One region of the Escherichia sp. TC-EC600-tetX4 genome, then DNA from elsewhere that is predicted to be linked to it. Evidence: predicted binding sites of a transcription regulator. Region 1 holds the regulator's gene; each other region holds the start of a gene.
The links. The regulator sigma-54, encoded in region 1, starts transcription at its own class of promoters, with help from an activator protein. The targets are predictions, from matches to a motif close to GTTGGCACANNTTTCGCTNT.

Region 1 (6,835 bases):
CGGCGATGATCTCATCGACTGGCCGGTAATGGAAAAAGTGGGTTTAAGCGTCGCCGTGGCCGATGCGCATCCACTGTTGATCCCGCGCGCCGATTACGTGACGCGCATTGCTGGCGGTCGTGGCGCAGTGCGCGAAGTTTGCGACTTATTACTCCTGGCGCAGGGCAAACTGGATGAAGCCAAAGGGCAATCGATATGAGTAAAGCCAGACGTTGGGTTATCATTGTGCTATCACTGGCGGTTCTGGTGATGATCGGCATTAATATGGCCGAAAAAGACGATACCGCCCAGGTGGTCGTCAACAACAATGATCCCACCTATAAAAGCGAGCATACGGACACGCTCGTCTATAACCCAGAAGGGGCACTAAGCTATCGATTGATTGCTCAACACGTTGAATATTATTCCGATCAGGCCGTTTCGTGGTTTACGCAGCCGGTACTTACCACGTTTGATAAGGATAAAATCCCGACATGGTCCGTAAAAGCAGATAAAGCCAAGCTGACCAATGACCGGATGCTCTATTTATATGGACACGTTGAAGTCAACGCACTTGTGCCAGACTCTCAACTTCGCAGAATCACGACGGATAACGCGCAGATCAATCTGGTGACGCAGGATGTTACCTCTGAAGACCTCGTCACGTTATACGGAACAACATTTAACTCCAGCGGTCTGAAAATGCGCGGCAACTTACGCAGCAAGAACGCCGAGCTGATTGAAAAGGTTAGAACATCCTATGAAATTCAAAACAAACAAACTCAGCCTTAATCTTGTGCTTGCCAGCTCACTTCTGGCCGCCAGCATTCCGGCATTTGCCGTAACCGGAGACACTGATCAGCCGATCCACATTGAATCGGACCAGCAATCTCTTGATATGCAAGGCAACGTGGTTACCTTTACCGGTAATGTCATCGTCACCCAGGGCACCATCAAAATTAATGCCGACAAAGTGGTCGTTACCCGTCCGGGCGGCGAACAAGGTAAAGAAGTGATTGACGGCTACGGTAAACCGGCAACGTTCTACCAGATGCAGGACAACGGTAAACCCGTTGAAGGTCACGCTTCCCAGATGCACTACGAACTGGCAAAAGATTTTGTCGTTCTGACGGGTAATGCTTATCTGCAGCAGGTCGATAGCAACATTAAGGGCGATAAGATCACTTACCTGGTGAAAGAGCAGAAAATGCAGGCTTTCAGCGACAAAGGCAAGCGCGTAACAACCGTTCTGGTGCCGTCGCAGCTGCAGGACAAAAACAACAAAGGCCAGACCCCGGCACAGAAGAAGGGTAATTAATTCGTTATGGCAACATTAACTGCAAAGAACCTTGCAAAAGCCTATAAAGGCCGTCGCGTGGTAGAAGACGTCAGCCTGACCGTCAACTCCGGGGAAATTGTCGGTCTGCTGGGGCCAAACGGTGCCGGTAAGACCACCACTTTCTACATGGTTGTAGGCATTGTGCCGCGCGATGCGGGCAACATCATTATTGATGATGACGATATCAGTCTGCTGCCTCTGCATGCACGCGCGCGCCGCGGTATCGGCTATCTGCCACAGGAAGCCTCCATTTTCCGTCGCCTCAGCGTTTACGATAACCTGATGGCGGTACTGCAAATTCGTGACGACTTGTCTGCTGAACAACGTGAAGACCGCGCGAACGAGCTGATGGAAGAGTTTCACATTGAGCACCTGCGTGACAGCATGGGGCAGTCACTCTCCGGGGGTGAACGTCGCCGTGTAGAAATTGCCCGCGCACTGGCTGCGAATCCGAAATTTATTCTGCTCGACGAACCGTTTGCCGGGGTTGACCCGATCTCGGTTATCGACATTAAACGCATCATTGAGCACCTGCGCGACAGCGGCCTGGGCGTGCTGATCACTGACCACAACGTGCGTGAAACACTGGCGGTTTGTGAACGCGCTTATATCGTCAGTCAGGGGCATTTGATCGCCCACGGCACGCCTACAGAAATCTTACAAGACGAACACGTTAAGCGTGTATACCTTGGGGAAGACTTCAGACTCTGATAGGGTAGAAGTTTGCGACGTTTTAGCAGGAGAGTACGATTCTGAACATGAAGCAAGGTTTGCAACTCAGGCTTAGCCAACAACTGGCGATGACGCCACAGCTCCAACAGGCAATTCGTCTGTTGCAGTTGTCGACGCTGGAACTTCAGCAGGAGCTACAGCAGGCGCTGGAGAGTAATCCGCTGCTTGAGCAAATCGACACTCATGAAGAAATCGACACCCGCGAAACGCAAGACAGTGAAACGCTGGACACCGCCGACGCGCTCGAACAAAAAGAGATGCCGGAAGAGCTGCCGCTCGATGCCAGTTGGGACACCATTTACACCGCTGGTACACCATCCGGCACCAGCGGTGACTACATTGACGACGAGCTGCCGGTCTACCAGGGCGAAACGACGCAGACCTTGCAGGATTACCTGATGTGGCAGGTTGAGCTGACACCGTTTTCCGACACTGACCGCGCTATTGCTACCTCTATCGTCGATGCCGTTGATGAAACCGGTTATCTGACTGTCCCGCTGGAAGATATTCTCGAAAGTATAGGCGATGAAGAGATCGACATCGACGAAGTTGAAGCCGTCCTTAAGCGGATCCAACGGTTTGATCCGGTCGGTGTGGCGGCAAAAGATCTGCGTGACTGTCTGCTGATCCAACTCTCCCAATTCGATAAGACCACGCCGTGGCTGGAAGAGGCCAGACTGATCATTAGCGATCATCTCGATCTGTTAGCCAATCACGACTTCCGCACTTTAATGCGCGTCACGCGTCTGAAAGAAGATGTGCTGAAAGAAGCCGTCAATCTGATCCAGTCGCTCGATCCGCGCCCCGGGCAGTCGATCCAGACTGGCGAACCTGAGTATGTCATTCCAGATGTGCTGGTGCGTAAGCATAACGGTCACTGGACGGTAGAACTCAACAGTGACAGCATTCCGCGTCTGCAAATCAACCAGCACTACGCCTCGATGTGCAATAACGCGCGCAACGATGGTGACAGCCAGTTTATCCGCAGCAATCTGCAGGATGCCAAATGGTTGATCAAGAGTCTGGAAAGCCGTAACGATACGCTACTGCGCGTGAGTCGCTGTATCGTTGAACAGCAGCAAGCCTTCTTTGAGCAAGGTGAAGAATATATGAAACCGATGGTACTGGCCGATATCGCCCAGGCTGTCGAAATGCATGAATCGACGATATCTCGCGTGACCACGCAAAAATACCTGCATAGTCCACGAGGCATTTTTGAACTGAAGTATTTCTTTTCCAGTCACGTCAATACCGAGGGCGGCGGCGAAGCTTCCTCCACGGCGATTCGTGCGCTGGTGAAGAAATTAATCGCGGCGGAAAACCCAGCGAAACCGTTGAGCGACAGCAAGTTAACCTCTTTGCTGTCGGAACAAGGTATCATGGTGGCACGCCGCACTGTTGCGAAGTACCGAGAGTCTTTATCCATTCCGCCGTCAAACCAGCGTAAACAACTCGTTTGACCCAACCGATAAGGAAGACACTATGCAGCTCAACATTACCGGAAATAACGTCGAGATCACCGAGGCACTGCGCGAATTTGTTACAGCCAAATTTGCCAAACTTGAGCAATATTTTGACCGAATCAACCAGGTCTATGTTGTTCTGAAAGTGGAGAAAGTCACCCACACCTCAGATGCAACACTGCATGTAAACGGTGGTGAAATTCATGCCAGCGCGGAAGGTCAGGACATGTACGCTGCCATTGATGGCTTAATTGATAAGCTGGCACGCCAGTTGACCAAACATAAAGATAAACTGAAACAACACTAATTGTCCGGGCAATTAGCATGTGCATGGCGGTCTGTTGTGCGGCACAACGGGCCATTTGTACGGTTAATGCTCCGAGCCTGTTCCACTGTTTGAGTGGGCAGGTTCTTAGGTGAAATTATGACAAATAATGATACAACTCTACAGCTTAGCAGTGTTCTTAACAGGGAATGTACGCGAAGCCGCGTCCACTGTCAGAGCAAAAAACGCGCCCTGGAAATCATCAGCGAGCTGGCGGCGAAACAACTTAGCCTGCCGCCTCAGGTGGTTTTTGAAGCTATCCTGACGCGGGAAAAAATGGGCAGTACCGGTATCGGCAATGGTATTGCCATTCCGCATGGCAAACTGGAAGAAGATACTCTGCGCGCCGTTGGCGTTTTCGTTCAGCTCGAAACGCCTATAGCTTTCGATGCCATCGACAACCAACCGGTGGACTTACTTTTTGCCCTGCTGGTGCCGGCAGACCAAACTAAAACGCACCTGCATACTCTGTCGCTGGTGGCGAAACGTCTGGCGGACAAAACCATCTGCCGCCGTTTACGCGCAGCCCAGAGCGATGAAGAGCTGTATCAAATCATTACGGATACCGAAGGTACTCCGGATGAAGCGTAGTTATTCGGTAATGTCTCTTTTAGACGTTGTGAGGAGAAACAGTACATGGTACTGATGATCGTCAGCGGACGTTCAGGTTCAGGTAAATCTGTCGCCCTGCGTGCGCTGGAAGATATGGGTTTTTACTGCGTGGATAACCTTCCCGTAGTGTTGTTACCCGATCTGGCTCGAACCCTGGCCGATCGCGAGATTTCTGCCGCCGTCAGCATTGATGTTCGTAATATGCCGGAGTCACCAGAAATATTCGAACAGGCGATGAGTAACCTGCCTGACGCTTTCTCACCGCAACTCCTGTTCCTGGATGCCGACCGTAATACCTTAATTCGTCGTTACAGTGACACGCGCCGACTGCATCCGCTTTCCAGCAAAAACCTGTCGCTGGAAAGTGCTATCGACAAAGAAAGCGATTTGCTGGAGCCTCTGCGTTCGCGAGCGGATCTGATTGTCGATACCTCAGAAATGTCCGTTCACGAGCTGGCTGAAATGCTGCGTACCCGTCTGCTGGGTAAACGTGAACGCGAACTGACCATGGTCTTTGAGTCTTTCGGCTTCAAACACGGTATCCCTATCGATGCAGATTACGTCTTTGACGTGCGCTTCTTGCCGAACCCGCACTGGGATCCGAAACTGCGTCCAATGACAGGTCTTGATAAACCTGTCGCCGCGTTCCTCGACCGCCACACAGAAGTACACAATTTTATCTACCAGACGCGAAGCTATCTTGAGCTATGGTTACCTATGCTGGAAACCAACAACCGTAGCTACTTGACGGTCGCCATTGGTTGTACCGGCGGGAAGCACCGTTCGGTGTATATTGCAGAGCAACTGGCAGACTACTTCCGCTCGCGCGGTAAAAACGTCCAGTCACGCCATCGTACGCTGGAAAAACGTAAACCATGACCGTCAAGCAAACTGTTGAAATCACAAACAAGCTGGGCATGCATGCCCGGCCTGCAATGAAGCTGTTTGAATTAATGCAGGGTTTTGACGCTGAAGTGCTCTTACGTAATGACGAAGGCACCGAGGCTGAAGCCAACAGCGTTATTGCGCTGCTGATGTTGGATTCTGCCAAAGGACGGCAGATTGAAGTTGAAGCGACCGGTCCACAGGAAGAGGAAGCACTGGCCGCCGTTATCGCCCTCTTTAATTCTGGTTTTGATGAAGATTAATCTTCATCACTTTGACATACAACTCCCTTCAAACTCCCCCCGACAATAAGAAAATCACGTACTGAAATCGTTCTCAATCAACGTCATTTGTACATTTTGTGCGCTTTTCACTTTCAGAAGAACCTTAAGAAAACCTTAAGAGGCATTGTTTAGGTTTTGTTTAAGTTAATCGACCATACTGGAGATCGTCAGAAAATATTTCCAGGAGATGGCATGATTCGCTTATCTGAACAAAGTCCCCTGGGCACCGGAAGACATCGGAAATGTTATGCGCATCCGGAAGATGCCCAACGCTGTATCAAGATTGTCTACCATCGTGGCGATGGTGGCGATAAAGAGATCCGCCGTGAGTTAAAGTACTACGCGCATCTTGGTCGCCGGTTAAAAGACTGGAGTGGAATACCGCGCTATCACGGTACCGTTGAGACGGATTGCGGAACCGGTTATGTCTACGATGTGATTGCAGATTTTGACGGCAAGCCTTCCATTACGCTGACCGAATTTGCTGAACAATGCCGTTACGAAGAAGACATTGCACAACTGCGCCAGCTACTGAAACAGCTGAAGCGTTATTTGCAGGATAACCGTATCGTGACGATGTCGCTGAAGCCGCAGAATATCCTCTGTCACCGCATCAGTGAGTCAGAGGTTATCCCGGTCGTCTGCGACAACATTGGTGAAAGCACATTGATTCCACTGGCGACCTGGTCGAAGTGGTGTTGTCTGCGTAAGCAAGAGCGGTTATGGAAACGATTTATCGCCCAACCGGCGCTGGCTATTGCCCTGCAGAAAGATCTGCAACCTCGTGAGAGCAAAACGCTGGCCCTCACTTCGCGCGAAGCTTAATCCAGCTGGTGTTGTTGCATAAACGGCTCACCGCCTAACTGATACATCTGCCGTAAAATCCACGCCTGACGGCTACGCACGTAGCCCGATGGCGAGGAGACTTTGAAACGAAGTGGATTAGGTAATACAGCTGCCAGTAATGCAGCTTCCGACCGGGTAAGTTTGCTCGCGGGTTTGTGGAAATAACGTTGTGCCGCAGCTTCGACGCCAAACACACCGTCGCCAAATTCGGCGATATTCAGGTAAACCGTCAGGATACGCTTTTTGCTCCAGACCGTTTCTATCCCCAGCGTTAATCCGGCTTCCAGCCCTTTTCGAACCCAGCTACGCCCATCCCATAAAAAGAGATTTTTGGCTGTCTGTTGAGAAATCGTTGAAGCACCGCGAATAC
Region 2 (6,835 bases), 720 kb from region 1:
CCGGAGCGTAACCAATAAAGCTACCCAACGCCATCGCCGCACCTGTTTTATTTTCAGCAATTTTTGCTTCGCCGATAGGTGCAAAAAATACGGCTCGCTGTGTAAAGACTATCGCGCCAAAGCCCAGCGTACATGCCATCCCTAAATAGACCGGCATACTTTCGTGCGGCAGCATAATCAACAGTACGAGCGCAGCGGTACTAATGATAAAGGTGTAGCATAGATATTTACTTGGCGATTTCAGGATCTTATCTGAAATCATGCCACCAATCGGTCCACCAATCATTTTCAGACAGTATTGGTTAATGATGCCGTAAGCCCCCACCAGCGCAACGGGCAATAGATAGATGTTTTTCAGGAATGGAATGAAGAATGTCAGGCCACAGTAAACCGCGTAAACGAAGAAGACGTTAAAAGCGATAAGCCAGATAGTTTTGTCTTTCAGCACCGAGGTCATACTGGTGTTTTTCGATGCTCCGTCTTCTTTTTTCACCTCAACGGACGGTGCCTCTTCTTTGTCATTCAGGACAAAGAAAATAATAATGCCTACGGCAATCACAATAAGGGAATAGAACCAGATGCCTGCTTTAAAACCTAATAAGCCACTGCCAAACCAGGTAAATACTGCCAACGCAGAAAATGCCACCACGGTATCGACAATGCCACGCCCTGTTTCGAAGAAGCCAAACAACCGACCTTGTTGTTCGCTATTGCCCAATCGACTTACCGACTTGAGCAAGACCGGCCAGTTCATCATGTCGCAAGTAACGCCAAATAGCGCCCAGACAAAGAGGATGCCCCAATACCCCGGCATTGTCGTCAAATAAACACCCAGTAATCCTGTCGCAATGAGTGAGAATGACATGGTGTATCTGCGCGGTAGTTTATCGGCAAAATAAATAGACAGAAAAAAGCCCACTGTGGTGACAAATGAGTTTACCGACATAGCATTACCAATTTGACCATTGGTCAAATGGAAATATTCCTGCATCGGGATATAAAACGCATCTTTCAGCGACGGTAATTTATAAATTGTACCGCCACACAGTGTTAATAGACTAAATAACGCCCATTTCTTTTTCGTGAGCATAACATCCCCTAAGCGATTTTTAAAATCACTGTTTTAAAGGCAATAAGATACCGACCATTCATATGGAATGGTTTTATTAACTGCGTATGAGTTAAAACTTATTAGTGGTTCAGAAGATGGTTTGCCTCTTGTTTGATTTGTTGTAGTACGTTACGCACATGATTTATCTGATTAATTGCATCTTCTTTTTCTTTACGTAACCGCGCATCCAGTAAATGATTTTCTGGCAATGGTGTTTCACTCATCTGGCGATAAGGGATCCACGGATTATCATCTTCGTCTTCAAAGCGGAACGCCGGCGCATAGTAATCAACCTCTTCTTCCAGGCCATATGCCGTCACCTGCGGCTCATCATCACCCAGGCAGATAAGGTGCGTTAATAACGCTTTGAACGGCATATCACCCTGACCTGAAATACAGGCTTTATGACCCAGGCCACCCGGTTCTTTAACGATCAAGGCATCTTTGATATGGACCTGGGTAATATGCGGTGCCATCGTTTTTAAAGCGTCGATGGGATGCTCATTTGCATTGATCATGTTCGCAAAATCAAACAGTAAGGAAAGAGATTCCATCTCACTTTCTTTGACCAGCGACACCAGCTCATGACTTTTTAAATCTTCATGCTGCTCGATCGTAAAAGTCAGGCCGCTGTCCTGATACGTTTCCCGTACATAGGCAATGTCGTTAGCGATAATCGATAATACGTCGCGCAAATTACCTTCATAACGTGGATAAAAACGTACGGACGATGCCCCAGTTTTCAACGCGATGGCGACGGCTTCGTCAATAGATGCCTTATCTGAGGCGCTGGTTTCAATATGAATATCAAGGTTCAGACGGCGGGCTTTATCCCCAAAGGCAGAGAGTTCTTTATCGTCCATATTACCAAGAGAAAAACGCTCGCCATCGAGAACATGGATTTTGACGCCACGTAGATTATTTTCACTTGCGATATCAAGTAAATCAGCAGGCAACACTCTTTCCAGCCGCATATTTAAATGAAAGGCATAAGCATGTAAATAAAGAGGAAGAGTGTCGACACGTTGTAGAATCTTTCTTGCGTTATTTATTGTCACCATAAAACACCTACAGATTAATGATGAGGTCTACGGCCTCAAATCGCCAATATTCAATATCTATTTGGACAATATTGCCTTGCTGGTCGGCGCGATGCTTTTCAATTAAGATCGCTGGCATACCCGCAGAACCGCCAAGATACTTGCTGATATCGCCCGGCATTCTGACGGGTTTGAAAATCAATTTTTTTACTACCGTCTCTTTTTGGTAGCACTTTTCCCAGACTGCAGAAAATGAGTGGTTTTCAAGTTGTTCAATAAAGCCCGGAGCAACTTCAGGATTAATATATGTTTCGTGATAGAAAACTTTATGTCCTTCCAGCGCCCCCCAGCCGGTGATGCGATAGAGTTCAGTTGATGGCGTCACTGCAATCAGTGGCGCGAGCGTCTCGGGAATATCGCTGGTACGGTTTTTCTCGGTAAACCCCCAGGAAGGCTCTCGCCCTTGCTCAATTGCGGCCCGCTGAAAGCTCGCCGACAGCTCCGGACTGTAATTAAATCGCGGCTGGGTCACGAACCACCCCTTACGATCCTTACGGAAGATTTTGGATTCTGCCTCGAGGTTCAACAACGCCTGGCGCAGCGTCATACGTTTAATGCCCAGCAGTTCTCCCAGCTCTCTTTCTGAAGGGAGTTTTCCACCCGGCGTGGTGATGCCATCTTTCAACCACCGATCCAGTTTCTCTTTTGCATTTTCTACGGTGGATTGATTCTCCGCCATTGTTTAATCCTTTTGGTTTAAACCAGATGAAGCATCTTACGCTTACGCCAAAAAAGAAAGCAATTAACGGCGTATGACTTTGCAGATAATTGTGACAAAGCTCTCTATTGACGTAACCACAGACTTATAAGGGAGATACTCGCATTGGTGTGCGCTCACGACAGGCAAAAAAAAACCTGCCATCGCTGGCAGGTTTTTTATGACTAAAAAACGAAATTAATCGTCTTTCGGTGCGCGGTTGGCGCGGCGACGATCGTTTTCCGTCAGGTGACGTTTACGAATACGGATAGAGGTCGGAGTCACTTCTACCAGTTCGTCATCATCGATGAACTCCAGAGCTTGTTCCAGAGTCATGCGGATAGGCGGAACCAGAACAACGGCTTCGTCAGTACCGGAAGCACGCATGTTGGTCAGTTTCTTACCGGTCAGGCAGTTTACAGTCAGGTCGTTAGAGCGGCTATGAATACCGATAATCTGACCTTCGTAAACTTCTGCACCGTGACCGAGGAACAGCTTACCGCGATCCTGCAGACCGAACAGCGCGAACGCGACCGCTTTACCCTGACCGTTAGAGATCAGTACGCCGTTCTGACGCTGACCCACTTCACCCGGACGTACGTCGTCGTAGTGGCTGAAGGTGGAGTACAGCAGACCAGTACCGGAAGTCATGGTCATGAACTCAGAACGGAAGCCAATCAGACCACGGCTTGGGATCACGTAGTCGAGACGTACGCGGCCTTTACCGTCTGGATTCATGTTTTTCAGGTCGCCTTTACGTTCGCCCAGCGCCTGCATTACAGAACCCTGATGCTGTTCTTCAACGTCCAGAGTCACGTTTTCATACGGCTCTTGTTTACGACCGTCGATTTCACGGAAGATAACTTTCGGACGGGATACCGCCAGTTCGAAACCTTCACGACGCATGTTTTCGATCAGAACAGACAGGTGCAGTTCGCCACGACCAGAAACGCGGAACGCATCGGCGTCTTCGGTTTCTTCTACGCGCAGCGCAACGTTGTGTACCAGTTCTTTGTTCAGACGATCCAGGATCTGACGAGACGTTACGAACTTACCTTCTTTACCGCAGAACGGCGAGGTGTTAACGCAGAAGAACATAGAAACGGTCGGCTCATCAACGGAGAGTGCCGGCAGCGCTTCAACGTTTTGCGTGTCGCAAACGGTGTCAGAAATGTTCAGTTCGCCAAGGCCCGTGATCGCAACGATATCGCCAGCTTCCGCCAGATCGGTTTCGATACGTTCCAGACCGAGGTGGCCCAGCACTTTACCGACTTTCGCGTTGCGGGTTTTGCCTTCGCTATCGATGATAGTGACCTGCTGGTTCGGCTTCACTTTACCGCGCTTGATGCGGCCAATGCCGATAACGCCAACATAGCTGTTGTAATCGAGCTGAGAAATCTGCATCTGGAACGGACCGTCAAGGTCAACGTCCGGCGCAGGAACGTGGTCAACAATCGCCTGGTACAGCGGGGTCATGTCTTCCGCCATATCTTCGTGGTCCAGACCCGCGATACCGTTCAGCGCAGAAGCGTAAACGATCGGGAAGTCCAGCTGCTCGTCGGTCGCGTCGAGGTTAACGAACAGATCGAATACCTGATCCACAACCCAATCAGGACGCGCGCCAGGGCGGTCAACTTTGTTGATAACAACAATCGGCTTCAGGCCGTAAGCAAACGCTTTTTTGGTTACGAAGCGCGTTTGCGGCATCGGGCCGTCAAATGCGTCAACCACCAGCAGCACTGAGTCTACCATGGACATTACACGTTCAACTTCACCACCGAAGTCGGCGTGCCCCGGGGTATCAACGATGTTGATACGGTAATCATTCCATTTGATAGCGGTGTTTTTCGCGAGGATGGTAATCCCACGCTCTTTCTCCAAATCGTTGGAGTCCATCACGCGCTCTTGGGTTTCGGCACGAGAGTCGAACGTACCGGATTGTTGGAGCAGCTTGTCTACCAGGGTGGTTTTACCATGGTCTACGTGCGCGATGATGGCGATATTACGCAATTTTTCGATCACAACTTTGCCTCAGGCATTAGAAATAGCGCGTTATTGTACACGGATTAATCGCACTACAAAACAGGATCACAAACATCCTCCGCAAACAAGTATTGCAGAGTCCCTTTGTGATCGCTTTCACGGAGCATAAAAAGGGTTATCCAAAGGTCATTGCACCAACATGGTGCTTAATGTTTCCATTGAAGCACTATATTGGTGCAACATTCACATCGTGGTGCAGCCCTTTTGCACGATGGTGCGCATGATAACGCCTTTTAGGGGCAATTTAAAAGTTGGCACAGATTTCGCTTTATCTTTTTTACGGCGACACGGCCAAAATAATTGCAGATTTCGTTACCACGACGACCATGACCAATCCAGGAGAGTTAAAGTATGTCCGCTGAACACGTACTGACGATGCTGAACGAGCACGAAGTGAAGTTTGTTGATTTGCGCTTCACCGATACTAAAGGTAAAGAACAGCACGTCACTATCCCTGCTCATCAGGTGAATGCTGAATTCTTCGAAGAAGGCAAAATGTTTGACGGCTCCTCGATTGGCGGCTGGAAAGGCATTAACGAGTCCGACATGGTGCTGATGCCAGACGCATCCACCGCAGTGATTGACCCGTTCTTCGCCGACTCCACCCTGATTATCCGTTGCGACATCCTTGAACCTGGCACCCTGCAAGGCTATGACCGTGACCCGCGCTCCATTGCGAAGCGCGCCGAAGATTACCTGCGTTCCACTGGCATTGCCGACACCGTACTGTTCGGGCCAGAACCTGAATTCTTCCTGTTCGATGACATCCGTTTCGGATCATCTATCTCCGGTTCCCACGTTGCTATCGACGATATCGAAGGCGCATGGAACTCCTCCACCCAATACGAAGGTGGTAACAAAGGTCACCGTCCGGCAGTGAAAGGCGGTTACTTCCCGGTTCCACCGGTAGACTCGGCTCAGGATATTCGTTCTGAAATGTGTCTGGTGATGGAACAGATGGGTCTGGTGGTTGAAGCCCATCACCACGAAGTAGCGACTGCTGGTCAGAACGAAGTGGCTACCCGCTTCAATACCATGACCAAAAAAGCTGACGAAATTCAGATCTACAAATATGTTGTGCACAACGTAGCGCACCGCTTCGGTAAAACCGCGACCTTTATGCCAAAACCGATGTTCGGTGATAACGGCTCCGGTATGCACTGCCACATGTCTCTGTCTAAAAACGGCGTTAACCTGTTCGCAGGCGACAAATACGCAGGTCTGTCTGAGCAGGCGCTGTACTACATTGGCGGCGTAATCAAACACGCTAAAGCGATTAACGCCCTGGCAAACCCGACCACCAACTCTTATAAGCGTCTGGTCCCGGGCTATGAAGCACCGGTAATGCTGGCTTACTCTGCGCGTAACCGTTCTGCGTCTATCCGTATTCCGGTGGTTTCTTCTCCGAAAGCACGTCGTATCGAAGTACGTTTCCCGGATCCGGCAGCTAACCCGTACCTGTGCTTTGCTGCCCTGCTGATGGCCGGTCTTGATGGTATCAAGAACAAGATCCATCCGGGCGAAGCCATGGACAAAAACCTGTATGACCTGCCGCCAGAAGAAGCGAAAGAGATCCCACAGGTTGCAGGCTCTCTGGAAGAAGCACTGAACGAACTGGATCTGGACCGCGAGTTCCTGAAAGCCGGTGGCGTGTTCACTGACGAAGCAATTGATGCGTACATCGCTCTGCGTCGCGAAGAAGATGACCGCGTGCGTATGACTCCGCATCCGGTAGAGTTTGAGCTGTACTACAGCGTCTAAGTGTTTTAGTTGCCGTGGAAACTTTTCGCCTGTCTCTGGCAGGCCTGGGATCGGTGGCAAGCACATCACGCCGGATGCGACGCAAATGCGTCTTATCCGGCCTACACGGTGATGATGTGGTAG
Region 3 (6,835 bases), 1.7 Mb from region 1:
GTTACTGGAGAGTTATATGAGTCAGGCGCTAAAAAATTTACTGACATTGTTAAATCTGGAAAAAATTGAGGAAGGACTCTTTCGCGGCCAGAGTGAAGATTTAGGTTTACGCCAGGTGTTTGGCGGCCAGGTCGTGGGTCAGGCCTTGTATGCTGCAAAAGAGACCGTCCCTGAAGAGCGGCTGGTACATTCGTTTCACAGCTACTTTCTTCGCCCTGGCGATAGTAAGAAGCCGATTATTTATGATGTCGAAACGCTGCGTGACGGTAACAGCTTCAGCGCCCGCCGGGTTGCTGCTATTCAAAACGGCAAACCGATTTTTTATATGACTGCCTCTTTCCAGGCACCAGAAGCGGGTTTCGAACATCAAAAAACAATGCCGTCCGCGCCAGCGCCTGATGGCCTCCCTTCGGAAACGCAAATCGCCCAATCGCTGGCGCACCTGCTGCCGCCAGTGCTGAAAGATAAATTCATCTGCGATCGTCCGCTGGAAGTCCGTCCGGTGGAGTTTCATAACCCACTGAAAGGTCACGTCGCAGAACCACATCGTCAGGTGTGGATCCGCGCAAATGGTAGCGTGCCGGATGACCTGCGCGTTCATCAGTATCTGCTCGGTTACGCTTCTGATCTTAACTTCCTGCCGGTAGCTCTACAGCCGCACGGCATCGGTTTTCTCGAACCGGGGATTCAGATTGCCACCATTGACCATTCCATGTGGTTCCATCGCCCGTTTAATTTGAATGAATGGCTGCTGTATAGCGTGGAGAGCACCTCGGCGTCCAGCGCACGTGGCTTTGTGCGCGGTGAGTTTTATACCCAAGACGGCGTACTGGTTGCCTCGACCGTTCAGGAAGGGGTGATGCGTAATCACAATTAAAAAAATAGCCGGAGGTGAAAACCGTCCGGCTGTTTTTTGCAGTGCTTGTTACGCGTTATAGGCATTCTCGCCGTGGCTGTTGACATCCAGCCCTTCTCGCTCCTGCTCTTCCGGTACACGCAGACCAACCGTCAGATCCGCCAATTTGTAGCCGATAAATGCCACAACACCGGACCAGACGATCGTAATGGCGATGCTTTCCAGCTGTACCAGCAACTGATGGCCCATCGTCACACCTTCAGCGAAGCCCACGCCGCCCAGCGAGCTGGCGGCAAAAATCCCGGTCATGATACAGCCGACAATGCCACAAACGCCGTGCACACCGAAGACATCGCAGGGATCATCCACCCGCAGCAAGCGTTTGAGCATGGTAACGCCCCACAAGCCCGCCAGACCAGCTACCACGCCGATAATCAACGCGCCGCCAACCCCAATGTAGCCGCAGGCTGGCGTCACGCCGACCAGACCGGCAATCGCGCCAGAACACGCCCCCAGCAGTGAAGGCTTACCACGCAGCGCCCATTCACCGAAGATCCAGCCAAGAATTGCCGCCGCCGTTGCGACCACAGTATTCACAAATGCCAGTGCCGCGATTTCATTCGCCGTGCCCGCTGACCCGGCGTTAAAGCCAAACCAACCGATATAGAGAATGGCAGTCCCGGTGAAGACCATCGGCAGGTTGTGCGGTTTAAACGCCTCTTTACCGAAGCCCACGCGTTTTCCTATCAGATACGCGCCCACCAGACCGGCGATTGCGGCGTTAATGTGCACCACGGTGCCACCCGCGAAATCCAGCGCACCGTGAGAAGCCAGCAAACCACCGCCCCACACCATATGCGCAATCGGAATGTAAGAGAGCGTCAGCCATACCACCACGAAAATCAACACAGCTGAGAAGCGGATTCGTTCCGCCAGCGCCCCAACTATCAAGCCGACGGTAATGCAGGCAAACGATCCCTGAAACGCCACGTGGATATACTGATAAATGCTGCCCATCACCGCCGTCAGTTCGATGTTTTTCAGCATCAACCAGTTAATGTTGCCGAAGAAGTTGTTGCCCTCACCAAACGCCAGCGAGTAACCGTAAACCACCCAGAGAATACAGACCAGTGCAAATGTCACCGTCACCTGCGTCAGCATCGACAGCACGTTTTTGCCGCGAATCAACCCACCGTAAAACAGGGCAATCCCCGGAATAGTCATAAACAGCACCAGCGCAGTACAAATCATCATAAACGCATTGTCGGCTTTATCGGCCACCGCAGGTGCAGCCATTACCAGTCCCGGAAGCATCGCCAGTGAAGCAAGCCCAGTTTTTATCGTCGCTATCTTCATTTTTCGTTCCTGTTGCTGTGTGCCAGAGATTACAGCGCCGCTTCGTCGGCTTCGCCGGTACGAATACGAATGACGCGTTGCAATTCAGCGACGAAGATTTTGCCGTCGCCAATTTTCCCGGTGTAAGCCGCCTTACTGACGATATCGATCACTTCATCGAGTTGGTCATCAGCAATCGCCACATCAATTTTTACTTTTGGCAGGAAATTGACGCTGTATTCCGCCCCCCGGTACAGCTCGGCATGCCCTTTCTGACGCCCGAAACCTTTCACTTCGGTGACGGTCAGGCCCTGAATACCAATGGAAGATAACGCTTCACGAACGTCTTCCAGCTTGAATGGTTTGATTATCACGGTCACCAGCTTCATAGATCCCCTCCGGTCAGAATTCGGTAATGGTTCTGCTACACGAAGAAGGTATTGCAAGCGGTGTGCCAGAAATGAAAAACGAGAAAGAGAGCAGGAAGTTAAGAAGTTTGAAAATGAAAACGCACTATGACAGTGCACAGTGCGTTACATTTTTGCACCAACGATGAAATATTGCGCTATTCAGGCGCTCAATGATTCCTCTTCACGCACGCTGGCTGCCAGCTCTTCGCCCGCAAGTTGCAGTTGATACATCTGCCAGTAGCGTCCCTGGGCCGCCAGCAGTTGCTGGTGAGTGCCCTGCTCCACGGCTTGCCCACGATGAAGCACCAGAATGGTGTCGGCATCAACAATGGTCGATAAGCGGTGAGCAATCACTACCAGCGTGGTATGTTCACGCACCGCCGCCAGAGCATGTTGAATCGCCTGTTCAGTACCGGAGTCAATGCTGGCGGTTGCCTCATCAAGGATCAGGATTTGCGGCGTCTCGACCAGCACGCGCGCCAGTGCCAGCAGTTGCTTTTGCCCAACTGAGAGATTATTCCCCTGCTCGCCCAGCGGCGTGTAAATACCGTCGCTCATGCTACGCGCCAGCTCCGCCAGTTGCACGGTTTCCAGCGCCTGCCAGACGCGTTCTTCGGAGATATCCCGCCCCAGCGTCACGTTGGCGAGGAAGGTATCCGCCAGCACCACCGGATCTTGCTGCACCATTGCCACGCCCTGGCGCAGCGCGCTGTGACTTAGCGAACTTAATGGACGACCATCAAGGCGAATCTCACCTTCCGTTAGCGGGTAATAGCCCATCAATAAACTGGCGAGGGTGCTTTTGCCACTGCCGGTATGCCCGACCAGCGCCACAAAATTGCGCGAAGGCACAGAGAGATTAATGTTCTTTAGCACCAGATTGTCATCGCGATAAGCAAATGACACGTTATCGACTTCGATGGTGCCACTCTGTAACGGGCGATCATCATTGCCATATTGCTGGCGCGGTCCGTCCATCAGTTCAAACACGCGCTCACCAGCAACAACAGCCTGTTGCAGCATCGCCTGTTGCGTGGTCAGTTCGATTAATGGTTCGTTAAGTCGCCCAAGATAGCTGATAAACGCATACAGCACGCCCACTTCAATGGTGCCGCTGGCGGAGAAGCCAAACAGCATCAACAAGCCACAAAGAATGAGCGATGAAAACAGACTCAGCAGCGGACGCAGCAGAAAACCGTCGAGGCGCAGGGTTTGCATCCTCGCCATATAGTGTGAACGACTGGCCTCCCCCATACGTTCGCCAAATCGCGCCTGCTGACGAAACTGCTGGATAACGCTCATGCCATTGATGATTTCGTTAAAGCCGTCGTTGATATCCGCCAAATAGGCGCGCACACGACGGACAATCGGCGTGCTGTAACGCTGGTATATCACCATTACCACCAGCACCACCGGGAAAATCATTATCGCCACCAGTGCCATTCGCCAGTCGAGGCTGAACATCGCCACCAGCATCGCGCCCACCAGCGCGGCACTGCGCAGGACAGTTGCCACTACGGTAACGTAGAGATCGCGGATCACTTCAGTGTCATTAGTGACGCGGGAAATCACCTGCCCGACGGGTTGGGTATCAAACTCGCTTAATGGCTGGCGTAACGCAGCATCCATCACGTCGGTACGCAACTGTTGCACTACGCCTACTGCCGCCCGATTAAACAGCAGCGACTGCGCGTAATGTAGCCCGGCGGCAAACAGTTGCAGCCCAACATACGCCGCAGCCAGCCCTGCAACCACTTTCAACGGCAGGTTATTTTTCGCTACCATATTGTCGATAAAATAGCTGATAAGCAGCGGCCCACTGACTTCTGCCGCCGCCGCAACCCACATCATCAGGACCGCAATCCCCAGCGGTTTACGCCACGGCGAACCGTACGCTAACAGGCGCTTGAGAGTCGGCCACAGTTGGCTAAAACTACGCATCGACGGCCTCCTCGCGATTTTCCGGAGCGTCGTCGAGCGCCGCCTCCAGTTGTTGATAGCGATACATATCGCGATACCAGCCGCTTTGTTGTGCCAGCACATCATGATTGCCACGCTGGGCGATATGTCCGTGCTGCATCACAATAATTTCACTGGCTTCCGTCAGTGCAGAAAGGCGATGGGCACTGATGATTACCGTTCTTCCCTGCCCCCACTGACGCAGGTTATGCAGGATCTGGTGCTCAGTGCGTCCGTCCACCGCCGAAAGCGCATCATCAAGGATGAGGATTTCCGCGTTGACTAATAACGCACGAGCAATGGAGATACGCTGTTTTTGCCCGCCGGAAAGCATCACACCGCGCTCGCCCACCTCTGTATCGTAACCTTGCGGTAGACGCAAAATATCGTCATGTACGCTGGCTAACCGCGCGACATGCTCAATCTCTTGCTGGGTGGCATTCGGGCAACCCAGCGCGATGTTATTCGCCACAGTGTCAGAAAAAAGGAATGGCGTCTGGCTAACTACCGCCAGGCGGCTACGCCAGCTATCGAGTTGTAACTTCGTCAGAGGAATATCATGAAAGCGAATATCCCCCTCGCTGACGTCGAAATGACGCTGAATGAGCGACAACAGGGTACTTTTGCCGGAACCAGTCGGCCCGCAGATACCCAGCATCTGACCGGGTTTCAGGGCGAAATTGACGTTTTCCAGCGCAGGATGGTCAGTCTGCGGATACGTGAACTGGTGAATATTTACATCCAGTTCGCCACGCCCTTCCGGCACGGGTTCGCTACCATCGTTCACCACCGGCGCTTCCGCCAGCATCGCGCGAATACGGCTGTACGCAGCACTACCACGTTCCACAATGTTAAACATCCATGCCAGCGCCAGCATTGGCCAAATCATCAGACCTAAATACATCATAAAACTGGTGAGCTGGCCCAGCGTTAAACTGCCCTGCACCACCATCCAACTACCGCCGCCAATCGCCAGCAAGTTCGCCATACCAATCGCGATATAGATGGTCGGGTCGAAACGAGCATCAATACGCGCCACCCGCATGTTTTTTTTGCCGGTATCTTCGGCATCCGCGGCAAATAACGCCGACTGGCGATCTTCCAGACCAAAGGCTTTGATCATGCGGATACTGGTGAGGCTTTCCTGGGTGCGGTCATTAAGACTGGAAAACGCCGCCTGTGCCAGCTTAAAGCGTTCATGCAAAGCATCGCCGTTGCGCTTAATCATGATCGCCATCACTGGCATCGGCAACAGGGAAAATAAGGTCAACTGCCAGCTAATTTGCGTAGACATCATAATCAACACAGCGCAGCCCATCACCAGTGAATCCACCAGCGTCAGCACCCCTTCTCCGGCGGCAAACACGACGCGATCGACGTCATTGGTCGCACGAGCCATGAGGTCACCGGTGCGATGACGCAGGTAAAACTCAGGATGCTGCCGGCTTAGCTGACGGTAATAATCTTCACGCAGTTCAACAGCCAGTTGATAAGACGCACCAAACAGCAATACCCGCCAGACGTAACGCAGGAGATAAACCACAACGGCAATCAGCACCATGGTGGCGATCCACATCAGGATCTGCCCGGTAGTAAAGTGTTGTTCTGTCACGCCATCGACAACAATACCAACCACTTTTGGCGGAACCAGTTGCAGCATCGCGATAATGACAAGCAAGGCGACAGCCCCGAGATAGCGACGCCATTCCCGACGGAAATACCAGCTTAATTGAGCAAATAATCGCACGCGTTGTGTCCTGACCTGATTCTGGATATTTATTCGATGGGTAAAGAAGTGGTGTATTTAATCTGTTCCATCGCGAAGCTGGAAGTGACGTCCGACAGCCCCGGCACGCTGTTTACCAGACGCTTATAAAACTCGTCGTAGCGTTTCATGTCGGCAACCTGGACGCGCATCAGATAATCGTATTCACCAGCCATGCGCCAGAACCCCAGCACTTCTGGCATTTCGGTAACCACCGTGACAAAGCGGCAATACCATTCGCTGCTGTGATGTTGCGTTTTTATCAGCACAAAAGCGGTCAGGCCGAGGCCTATTTTTTCCGGATCCAGCAGGGCGACTTTGCCGATAAGGATACCGTCGTCCTCCAGCCGTTTCAGGCGCTTCCAGCAAGGGGTGGTTGTCAGATTAACGGCTTCAGCCAGTGCCTGCAAAGAGAGGGTGCAATCCTGCTGCAGTAAGGCCAGCAGCTTACGGTCAATTTTATCTAACATAGCCCTTCCACAGAGAATTTTTTTCTCTTTTAATTTTATT

Region 2: the regulator sigma-54 is predicted to act here: its motif matches at 5,202-5,221, upstream of glnA (glutamate--ammonia ligase).
Region 3: the regulator sigma-54 is predicted to act here: its motif matches at 2,631-2,650, upstream of glnK (P-II family nitrogen regulator).

The regions. Positions count from the first base shown of each region.
Region 1 is NZ_CP079924.1:536,294-543,128, reverse strand. Features, by position in the region: gene kdsC (3-deoxy-manno-octulosonate-8-phosphatase KdsC) at 1-199, shown strand, start outside; gene lptC (LPS export ABC transporter periplasmic protein LptC) at 196-771, shown strand; gene lptA (lipopolysaccharide ABC transporter substrate-binding protein LptA) at 740-1,297, shown strand; gene lptB (LPS export ABC transporter ATP-binding protein) at 1,304-2,029, shown strand; gene rpoN (RNA polymerase factor sigma-54) at 2,077-3,510, shown strand; gene hpf (ribosome hibernation promoting factor) at 3,533-3,820, shown strand; gene ptsN (PTS IIA-like nitrogen regulatory protein PtsN) at 3,938-4,429, shown strand; gene rapZ (RNase adapter RapZ) at 4,475-5,329, shown strand; gene npr (PTS phosphocarrier protein NPr) at 5,326-5,598, shown strand; gene yrbL (PhoP regulatory network protein YrbL) at 5,812-6,444, shown strand; gene mtgA (monofunctional biosynthetic peptidoglycan transglycosylase) at 6,441-6,835, opposite strand, start outside.
Region 2 is NZ_CP079924.1:4,419,246-4,426,080, forward strand. Features, by position in the region: gene KXD89_RS21390 (MFS transporter) at 1-1,090, opposite strand, end outside; gene KXD89_RS21395 (sugar phosphate isomerase/epimerase) at 1,192-2,172, opposite strand; gene KXD89_RS21400 (GntR family transcriptional regulator) at 2,180-2,890, opposite strand; gene typA (ribosome-dependent GTPase TypA) at 3,107-4,930, opposite strand; gene glnA (glutamate--ammonia ligase) at 5,303-6,712, shown strand.
Region 3 is NZ_CP079924.1:3,400,508-3,407,342, forward strand. Features, by position in the region: gene tesB (acyl-CoA thioesterase II) at 17-877, shown strand; gene amtB (ammonium transporter AmtB) at 926-2,212, opposite strand; gene glnK (P-II family nitrogen regulator) at 2,242-2,580, opposite strand; gene KXD89_RS16555 (SmdB family multidrug efflux ABC transporter permease/ATP-binding protein) at 2,761-4,542, opposite strand; gene KXD89_RS16560 (SmdA family multidrug ABC transporter permease/ATP-binding protein) at 4,535-6,307, opposite strand; gene decR (DNA-binding transcriptional regulator DecR) at 6,337-6,795, opposite strand.